3 regions of the Methylorubrum subtropicum genome follow, and region 3 is predicted to be linked to each of the others. Evidence: predicted binding sites of a transcription regulator. Region 3 holds the regulator's gene; each other region holds the start of a gene.
The links. The regulator PhoB, encoded in region 3, activates phosphate uptake and scavenging genes when phosphate is short. The targets are predictions, from matches to a motif close to TGTCATNNANCTGTCAT.

Region 1 (3,273 bases), on a different contig from region 3:
AAGAACGAGCGGTCGTCGGTGACGGCGGCGCTGAACACCTGACGGGTCGATTCCCGCGCCTGCCGCGTACCCGCGCGCGGGTTCGGCGTCGCGAGGCGGGCGACCTGTTCCCGCGGCTCGTAGCGGAACTCCGCCGGGCGGCGCACCGGCAGCGGCACCGTGAGGGCGAGGCGGGCGGCGGGACGCGCGACTGGGGCGGGCGCCTCGGCCGGGGCGGCGATGTCGGGGGCGAGTTCGGCGACCTGCGGCGCGGGCGCGACCGGCTCAGGCGGCCGGAAGGCGGTGTCGAGGGAGGCCGACAGCGTGGTGCGCGGCGCGAAGCCGGGTGCGTCGAGGGTCGGGTTGGGATCGAGCATCCAGGCGAGGTCGGCGGCCGGCAATGCCTCGCTCGCCTCGGGCGTCTCGGCGGCGGCCTGGAGCGTCGCGGTCTCGGTCGGGGCGGGCGCCTCCCGCTGCCGCAGCAGGCCGGCGAGCGCGAGGCCGCTCAGCGCGGTGACGGCGAGGACCGCGAGGCCGGGCCGGCGCCGGGGGCGGCGGACGGGCCGGGCGGACTGGCCCTGGACGAGCGCGGCGATGTCCATGCGGGGTACTCGGCAACGCGGGGGTCCCACACGGCCGCCCGCCCTCCCCCGCGGACGCGCGGGTGAGGCCCGGGAGGGCTTCGCCGTTAGGAAAGGGATAACCTTAAGCCTTCGTCATTGAACGGGATTTTGGTTAATGGCAGCTAAAAGCCCGGTGGTTTTCGCCTCGCAACCGGGCCCGGAGCCGGCCGTCGTTCGGATTTGCGCCCTCCGGCGAGGTTGCAAGGTCGGCCCTCGAATTTCATCCGCTCCGATGCGTGCGTCGCGGCACGTCACGCCGGGCAAGCGGTACCTATATTCGACTTACGCAAGACGAAACGATGTCGGATGGTCCGGCATCACTGCGTAAGGAGTTTCGCGATCACCATGAAGACCCGTATTGCCGCCGCCGTCGCCGCGATTGTTCTCGGCGTTGCTGCTCCGGCCTCGTCCGCCCTGGCTTTCGATGCCGGCGCCCCGAAGGGACGCTACACCTCGACCCTTCCCTACGACGTGACGACCACGGGCTCGATCAACGGCTCCGATGGCCCCCTCTACGACCGCTGCCCGATGAGCTCGGCGGCGGAGGGCAACGCCAACCAGCAGCACTTCCCGACCAAGCAGTACGGTCAGGTCTCCGGCGGCTACCGCTGCTGATCGCCGCCTCGGGAATGGGAGATCACATGATGAAGGCGTTTTCCTACGGCATGATCGGCGTGTTCGCCTGCGGCGTGGCGATGACGGTGATCGGCTCGGCCAACGTGCTGCTCGGCTCGTAACGACCGAGCCGTAAATCTTGAGAGTTTCGAACGGCGGGGCGCGAGCCCCGCCGTTTTCGTTCGTGCCGCAACCGGGCCCGCCGCGACCGGGCTCGGGTGTCGCCGCACGCCGAACCGGTCATGCGAGCGTGATCGGCGTTTCACATGCCTGTCACGAGCCGCTGTTTTAGCAAAGCCTGAACAAAAAGCGTCCCGCTTGAGCGATGCACGACGCCGTCATGCGCGGCCGATCATCCGGGACGTCATACGAAATCTGGCGGACTTCGAGGCTGCACGACGACCGGACCGAATAATTGGCCGGCTCATCTTGCCGTCTTCAGAGGGGGATGACGCTCGTGCGTACCTATGAGATCCAGGGCTCGGGAGCGACCTCGCCGGTCAACGGCACCAGCGTGACGACGAGCGGCGTCGTCACCGCGGTCGATTCGAACGGCTTCTACATCCAGGACCCGACCGGCGACGGCAACGCCGCCACATCGGACGGGCTGTTCGTCTTCACCCGCACGGCCCCCGCGGTCACGGTCGGCCAGCTCGTGGAGGCCACCGGGCTCGTCGGCGAGTTCCTGCCGAGCGGGGCGGCGCGCGGCAGCCTCACGACGACGCAGCTCTCCGCCACCGTCGCGGGTTCGGTGCAGGTGCTGGCCCAGGCCGAGCAAGCCCCCGACATCGCCCCCGTCCAGATCGGCGGCGCGGGCGGACTGCTGCCGCCAACCGAGAACCTCACGGACGGCGTCGCCTTCTTCGAGAGCCTGGAGGGCATGCTGGTGACCGTGAAGGCGCCCGTCGCCACCGGCCCGACCAGCAGCTTCGGCGAAATCTTCACGATCGTGGACGACGGCGACGCCGCCAACGGCGCGAGCGCGACCGGATTGACCCCGCGGGGCAACCTCCTGACCGATCTCGGCAGCCTAAGCTTCGGCGACACCGACGCGGCAGGCGGCGACTTCAACCCCGAGCGCATCCAGATCGACGACGATTCCGGCCTGCTGCGCGGCTTCACCACGCCCGCCGTCGATGTCGGCGCCCGGCTTTCCGACGTGACCGGCATCGTCACCTACGAGTTCGGCACCTATCAGGTCAGCGCGACGCAGGCCTACACGGTCGCCGAGCCGAGCCCGCTGACGCGCGAGGACGGCACCCTGTTCGGCTCCGCCAGCCGTCTGCTGGTCGCGAGCTACAACGCCGAGAACCTCGACCCGAGCGACGGCGCCGCCCGGTTCGAGCGCGTCGCCTCCGAGATCCTCGGCGCGCTCAACGCCGCCGACATCGTCGCGCTCCAAGAGGTGCAGGACGGCAACGGCCCGACGAACGACGGGCTGACCAGCGCCGCCGCGACCCTCCAGGCGCTGGTGGACGCCCTCAACGCGGCGGCACCCGCGGGCGTGACCTACGCCTTCATCGACAACCCGTTCATCGGCGACGGTACCAACGGCGGCCAGCCGGGCGGCAACATCCGCACCGCCTTCGTCTACCGCACCGACCGAGTCAGCCTCGTCGAGGATTCCCTGCGCACGATCGGCGCCGACGGCGCCCCGCTGACCGCCGCCGACGCGAGCCAGCAGACCGACGTCCAAAACCCCTTCTTCGGCTCGCGTCCGCCGCTCGCCGCCGACTTCACCTTCAACGGTCAGACCGTGACGGTGGTGAACAACCACTTCACCTCGAAGGGCGGCAGCGCGCCCCTGCTCGGCTCAGACCAACCGCCCTTCAACGCGGGCGAGGTGCAGCGCGCCGCCCAAGCCCAGGCCGTCAACGGCTTCGTCGATCGCCTGCTGGCGCGGGACGCAGGTGCCAAGGTGATGGTCGTGGGCGACCTCAACGAGTTCCCCGGCGAGCAGCCGCTGAGCGTCCTGAAGGGCGAGGCGAGCCTCACCGACTATTCCGTGCCGGGCAGCGACCCGATCGATGCCACGGCCACCTACACGCCGGGCGGC
Region 2 (3,273 bases), on a different contig from region 3:
CCGGCTCGTCGCCGTGGTGGGACAAGGTGCCCTCGAAATTCTCCGGCTGGGGTGAGGCCGAGTTCCGCGCCGCGGGCTTCCGCGCCGTGCCGGGCTGCTTCGTGCGCCGCGGCTCCTACATTGCGCCCGGCGCGGTCTTGATGCCGAGCTTCATCAACCTCGGCGCCCATGTCGGCGAGGGCACCATGGTCGACACCTGGGTGACCATCGGCTCCTGCGCCCAGGTGGGCAAGAACTGCCACATCTCGGGCGGGGCCGGCATCGCGGGCGTGCTGGAGCCGCTCCAGGCCAACCCGGTCATCATCGAGGACAACTGCTTCGTCGGCGCCCGCGCCGAGGTGGCCGAGGGCGTTATCGTCGGCGAGGGCTCGGTGCTGTCGATGGGCGTCTATATCGGCGCCTCGACCCGCATCATCGACCGCACCACCGGCGAAACCTTTTACGGCCGCGTCCCCCCGTATTCCGTGGTGGTGTCCGGCACGACACCGGGCAAGCCGCTCCCCGACGGTACCCCGGGCCCCGGCCTCTACTGCGCCGTCATCGTCAAGCGCGTCGACGCCGGCACCCGCGCCAAGACCGGCATCAACGAGCTGCTGCGGACCTGAGAGGGCCGGCTACGCCGTCATTGCGAGGCGGAGCCGAAGCAATCCAGCGCTCCGCACTTTCCGGAGATGTCGCGCCGCTGGATTGCTTCGCCCGAGCATCGGCCCGAAAAGTGGTCACCGGTTTTCGGAAAAAGCCGATGCGGCACAGCTTCGTATCGCTCGCAATGACGGCGTGAGAGGGCAACGCGAAGCGGTCGAATGGAAAAAGCTCTGACCACCCGCATCCTCGACCTCACCGTCGCGGGCCATCCCGTCCCGACGCCCTGCCTGGAGATCGGCAAGGGGCCGGCCGTGCTGCTGCTGCCGGCGCTGTCCTCGATCTCGGCGCGGGAGGAGATGCGGCCGCTCGCCCGCGAACTCGCCGCGGACCATCGCTGCCTCGTGCCCGACTGGCCGGGCTTCGGCGCCCATGCGCGGGCCCGCGTGCCGCTGGAGCCCGCGACCTGTCACGCCTTCCTCGACGCGCTGCTCGCCGCCGCCCCCGGCCCCTACGCCGTGGCGGTCGCGGCGGGGCATGCCGCGCCCTATCTGGCGGCCGCCGCGCGGCGCCATCCAAAGGCGTTCGGGCGGCTGGTGCTGGTGGCGCCGACCTGGCGCGGGCCGCTGCCGACCGCGATGGGGCCGGCGCGCGCCCGCTGGTTCGGGCGCATCCGCCGCGCGGTCGAGATGCCGTTGGTGGGTGAAGCGCTCTACCGCATCAACATCAGCCCGCCGATCATCGGCCGGATGATGCGCGCCCACGTCTACGCGGATGCCGCCCACGTGACGCCGGAGGTGATCCGGGCCAAGCACCGCATCACCCGCCAGACCAACGGGCGCTTCGGCACCGCCGCCTTCGTCACCGGCGGGCTCGATCCGGTCGCCACGCGCGAGGATTTTTTGGGCCTGTTCGGCCCCGACCTGCCGCCGGTGCGGGTGCTGCGGCCGGAGCGGGCGCCGCGCCGCTCGGGGGCCGAGATGGACGCGCTGATCGTGGCCGGCGGCGTCGAGGCCCGCACGGTGCCGGGCGCGCTCAGCCCGCACGAGGAGTTTTCGCAAGAGGTGGCCGCCGCGATCCGCGCCTGAACCCTCGGTTCAATGGAGACACCCGAGAAAGGCTGTCATCCGATGGCATATGGCAGGACTGTGACATGGCTGTCGCACGTCCATCATAGAGAGCTTCGGATTTCTCCAGTATCCGACTCCCGAGAGTGCCTCGTCCGATGCTCCGCCCGCCGGTCCGTCTCGCCGCCCTGCTGACCGTCCTGCTGGCCCCCCCCCTGGCCGCGCAGACCCAAACCCTGCCGCAACCGGCCCCCCCGCCGGAAAAGTCCGCGCCCTCGCTCGACAAGGACAAGCTGAACCCGTCCGCGCCCGGCCCGAAGGCCTATCTCACCGAGGAGACGGCGCCGAGCCTTGTCGCGATCCTGCCGCCGCCGCCGGGCGGCCATTCGGTGGCCGAGGCCGCCGACCGGGCGGCCTTCAACGCGACGCGGGCCTACCAGGGCACGCCGCGCTGGGCGCTCGCCACCGACGACGTCGCCGAGGGCGGCGCGGCGCTTCTCGAAGACTACGCCTGCGTGCTGGGCCAGCGGCTCGACCAGACCCGCGTGCCCGACCTGATGCGCCTGCTCGACCGGGCCCGCCTCGACATCGCGCGCGCCACCCGCGAGGCCAAGCGCCGCTACCGCCGCCTGCGCCCCTTCGTCGGCAACGAGGCGCCGATCTGCGTGGTGCGCTCGCCCGAACTCGCCGACAGCTACAGCTACCCTTCGGGCCACGCGAGCCAGGGCTGGGCCTACGGGCTGATCATGGCCAACCTCATCCCTGAGAAGGCGACGCCGCTCCTCGTGCGCAGCCGGCTCTACGGCGAGAGCCGGGTGGTCTGCGGCGTCCACTGGCTGAGCGACGTGGTGGCGGCCCGCACCGGCGCCTCGGCGCTCGTCGCGGTGCTGCTGGCCGATGCGGGCTTCCGCGCCGATCTCGAACGGGCCAGGGCCGACCTGAAGCGGGCACTCAGCGCGGGCGGCCCCAAGCCCGATCCGGCGATCTGCGCCCGCGAGGACGCCGCCGCCCGCCAGCCGCTGCTATAAATTCTTGTGCCGCATCGGCTTGTCCGAAAGCCGGCGGCCACCGTTCTCGGGCCGATGCTCTGAAACGGGACGCAGACGCAGGATTCTGCTAAGGCGCGCCCGCCCGAAGCACGGGCGCTACGGCAGCCGGCGTGGACCCGCCTCCCTCTGACCCCCTCGACCCTTCCGACCCAGAACAATATCGACACCGCCCTGAAGGGAGCCTTCGCCCCCTTCGCCGGCCGGCTGCGGCTCGATTCCGATCCGGCCGCGCTGACGCTCGCCGAGCAGGCCGCCTGCGGTGGGCTGTCGGATGCGCTCGCCACCTTCGCCGACGCGCATCCCGGCGGCGAGCGGCGGGCGGTGGCCTCGCTGTGGAGCGCCTACCTGTTCGCCGGGCTGATCGCGCCGGGGCTGGCCGCGGGCGCCCGGCTCGGGCTGGCGCTGCCGCCGGAGCGGTTCAGCCTCGCCACCGGAACCGGCCTGCCCGACGCCTTCCATCTCGCGCCCGAACTGCCGTTCCCGGCCGCACTGCCGGCCCAGGTCGATCGCCTGCTCACCGAATGCGTCGCCCCGGCGGTGCGCTGCCTGCGGGCCGAGACTGGGCTGTCGGTGCG
Region 3 (3,273 bases):
CCCGATGTCGATCTACGACAACGTTGCCTTCGGCCTGCGCCTCTACGAGAAGCTGCCCAAGGCCGAGCTGGACGTCCGCGTCGAGGAGTCCCTGCGCAAGGCCGCCCTGTGGGACGAGGTGAAGGACAAGCTCAAGCAGTCCGGCATGGGCCTGTCCGGCGGCCAGCAGCAGCGTCTCTGCATCGCCCGCACCGTGGCCCAGCGCCCGGAGGTCATCCTGTTCGACGAGCCGACCTCGGCGCTGGACCCGATCTCCACCGGCCGCATCGAGGAGCTGATCGAGCAGCTGCGCTCCGAGTTCACGATCGTCATCGTGACCCACAACATGCAGCAGGCCGCCCGCATCTCGCAGTTCACCGCGTTCATGTATCTCGGCGAGCTGATCGAGTTCGACGCGACCTCGAAGATCTTCATGAACCCGGCCAAGCGCCAGACCCAGGACTACATCACCGGCCGCTTCGGCTGATCCGTCCCCACTTCGTGTCGTGACGCGTTCGTCGCGACGGATCGGCTCCACCGGAGAGTTCGAGATCATGCCCGAGCATATCGTTTCCTCCTACGACAACGACCTCGAGAACCTGCGCCGCTCCATCGCCGAGATGGGCGGCGTCGCGGAGAAGATGCTGGCGGAAGCCACCGAGGCGCTGGTGCGCCGCGACACCACTTTGGCCCAGGCCGTCATCGTCGCCGACAAGCGCCTCGACACGCTCCAGCGCGAGATCGAGGAGCGCTCGGTGCTGCTCATCGCCCGGCGCCAGCCGCTCGCCATCGACCTGCGCGAGACCATTTCCGGCATCCGCGTCGCGGGCGACCTCGAGCGGATCGGCGATCTCGCCAAGAACATCGCCAAGCGCGTCGTCGCGATCAGCGATCAGGCCCAGCCGCAGAAGATCGTGCTCGGCGTGCAACACATGAGCGACCTCGTGCAAGAGCAGCTCAAGAACGTGCTCGACGCCTATGCCAGCCGCGACACGGCCGCCGCCCACGACGTGTGGGAGCGGGACGGCGCCATCGACGCGCTCTACAACTCGCTGTTCCGCGAACTCCTGACCTATATGATGGAGGACCCGCGCAACATCTCGTTCTGCACGCACCTGCTGTTCTGTGCCAAGAACGTCGAGCGCATCGGCGACCACACCACCAACGTCGCCGAGACGATCCAGTATCTCGCCACCGGCGAGGTGCCGACGACCGAGCGCCCGAAGAACGACGCCTCGAACTACGCCACCGTCCAGCCGGGCGCCTGAGTAGACTTGAACCTGCCTGGTCTTCGCGCGACCCGTGTATCGGCGCGCGCGGGGGCCGACGTGAGACGCTGTTTGCAGGGTAGACTTGGCGCGCGGGACTGGATTCCCGCGCGCGCCTCGGTCACCGTTGCGGTGATCGGAGAGGTTCTCGGCAAACCATGCGAATGGGACAACGTTCGATGACGAGCGCGCGCATCCTGATCGTCGAGGACGAGGAATCGCTGACCATGCTGCTGCGCTACAACCTCGAAGCCGAGGGCTTCGTGGTGGACGTGGCGGTCCGCGGCGACGAGGCGGACCTTCGCCTGCACGAGACCACCCCCGACCTCGTCCTGCTTGACTGGATGGTGCCCGGCCTCTCGGGAATCGAGCTGTGCCGCCGCATCCGCGCCCGCCGCGAGACCGAGCGGCTGCCGGTGATCATGCTGACCGCCCGTGGCGAGGAGGCCGACCGGGTCCGCGGCCTCTCGACGGGGGCCGACGACTACGTGGTCAAGCCGTTCTCGGTGCCGGAGCTTCTGGCCCGCGTGCGCTCGCTCCTGCGCCGCTCCAAGCCCGCTCATGTGGCCGACATGCTGACCGCGGGCGACATCGAGCTCGACCGGGTGAGCCACCGCATCCGCCGCCAGGGCCGCGAGATCCATCTCGGGCCGACCGAGTTCAAGCTGCTCGAATACCTGATGCAGAGCCCCGGCCGCGTCTTCTCCCGCGAGCAACTGCTCGACGGCGTGTGGGGCCACGACGTCTACATCGACGAGCGCACCGTCGACGTCCATGTCGGCCGCCTGCGCAAGGCCATCAACCGCCCCCGCCAGAGCGACCCGATCCGCACCGTGCGGGGTTCGGGGTATTCGTTCGACGAGATGTTCGCGGTCGCCGATTAGTTTTTTGCAAGTATCCTCCCACCCAACCCCCTCATCCTGAGGTGCGAAGCGTAGCGTAGCCTCGAAGGAGGGCTCCAGGAATCGCGCGCGAACTGGAGCCCTCCTTCGAGGCCGCTGCGCGGCACCTCAGGATGAGGGGGATGGGTGGGACGAGCGGACGCTCAATAGTTCACCGTCGCCCGCAACCCGATCACCGTCGCATTGCGGATGCGCCGCCCGCTGGCATCCGGCAAACCACCGCCGGGGCGCATCACGTATTGCAGGTCCGGCTGGAGCGTGAAGCCCGGCACGATCTCGGCCTGATAGGTCGCCTCGATTACCGTCTCGCTGCTGCGGATCGGGCCCGTCCCGGTGCCGAGGATGACGGCGTCGCGGTCGAAGCCGCGGGCAGCCGGGGAAATGCGCGAGTGGATCACGCCGAGGCCCGCGGTGTCGTTGGGGCGCCCCGGGATCAGCCCCTTGTAGGCCACGCCGGCATCCACGTAGAGGTCGATCAGGTTGCGGTCTCCGGGCACCGCTGACAGCCGGACGAAGGCCGAAGCGCCCTCCCCCGGCGCGCCGGGCTCGTTGAAGATCGTCTGGTCGAGGATGGCGTAGACGCCGCTGTCGCCGCGAAAGCGCCGGGCGATGCCGCTGGCCTCGGGGTCGGCGAGCAGCCGCCCCTGCACGCTGTCGAGCCGCGGGCTGTCGAAGCGGCCGAAATGATGCCACGCGCCGAGCGTCGCCGTGCCGGGCAGGCCCGTGGTGCCGGGCAGCGACGGGTAGGCGTAGGCCGCCTCGCCGATCAGCAGCGCCGGATCGTTGACGCGGAAATCCGTGCCGTGGCGGTTGCGTCGCTGCGGATCGGTGCCGTCGTCGACGCGTGGCGTGCCGGCCGGGTCGCCGTTGAAGATCGCGGCTTGGAACGAAAGGGCGTCGGTCGGCACGTATTTCATCCGGATCGCCGGGGTGGCGAGCGGATAGATCGGCCCACCGCTCGGCATCACCACGGCGCCGACATTCGGCCAGCCGAAGCCGGCGTTCAAAAAGACCACGCCCGACTGGGCGATGGCGAACTCGGTGTCGGCCGAGACCTGCCCGACCTTGATCGAGAGTTTTCCGTCCCAAAAACTCTGTTCGACCCACAGCTCGAACAACCGCGT

Region 1: AAHG03_RS09305 (choice-of-anchor I family protein) is a predicted target of PhoB. The motif match lies at 1,478-1,494, and genes of this name have one in related genera.
Region 2: AAHG03_RS09935 (acid phosphatase) is a predicted target of PhoB. The motif match lies at 1,741-1,757, and genes of this name have one in related genera.

What each region holds. Positions count from the first base shown of each region.
Region 1 covers NZ_JBBXMW010000005.1:76,020-79,292, forward strand. The annotation lists gene AAHG03_RS09295 (DUF2778 domain-containing protein) at 1-581, opposite strand, end outside; gene AAHG03_RS09300 (hypothetical protein) at 948-1,217, shown strand; gene AAHG03_RS09305 (choice-of-anchor I family protein) at 1,675-3,273, shown strand, end outside.
Region 2 covers NZ_JBBXMW010000005.1:208,977-212,249, forward strand. The annotation lists gene dapD (2,3,4,5-tetrahydropyridine-2,6-dicarboxylate N-succinyltransferase) at 1-605, shown strand, start outside; gene AAHG03_RS09930 (alpha/beta fold hydrolase) at 804-1,670, shown strand; gene AAHG03_RS09935 (acid phosphatase) at 1,808-2,677, shown strand; gene fhuF (siderophore-iron reductase FhuF) at 3,020-3,273, shown strand, end outside.
Region 3 covers NZ_JBBXMW010000003.1:272,354-275,626, forward strand. The annotation lists gene pstB (phosphate ABC transporter ATP-binding protein PstB) at 1-466, shown strand, start outside; gene phoU (phosphate signaling complex protein PhoU) at 534-1,247, shown strand; gene phoB (phosphate regulon transcriptional regulator PhoB) at 1,427-2,131, shown strand; gene AAHG03_RS06210 (carbohydrate porin) at 2,293-3,273, opposite strand, start outside.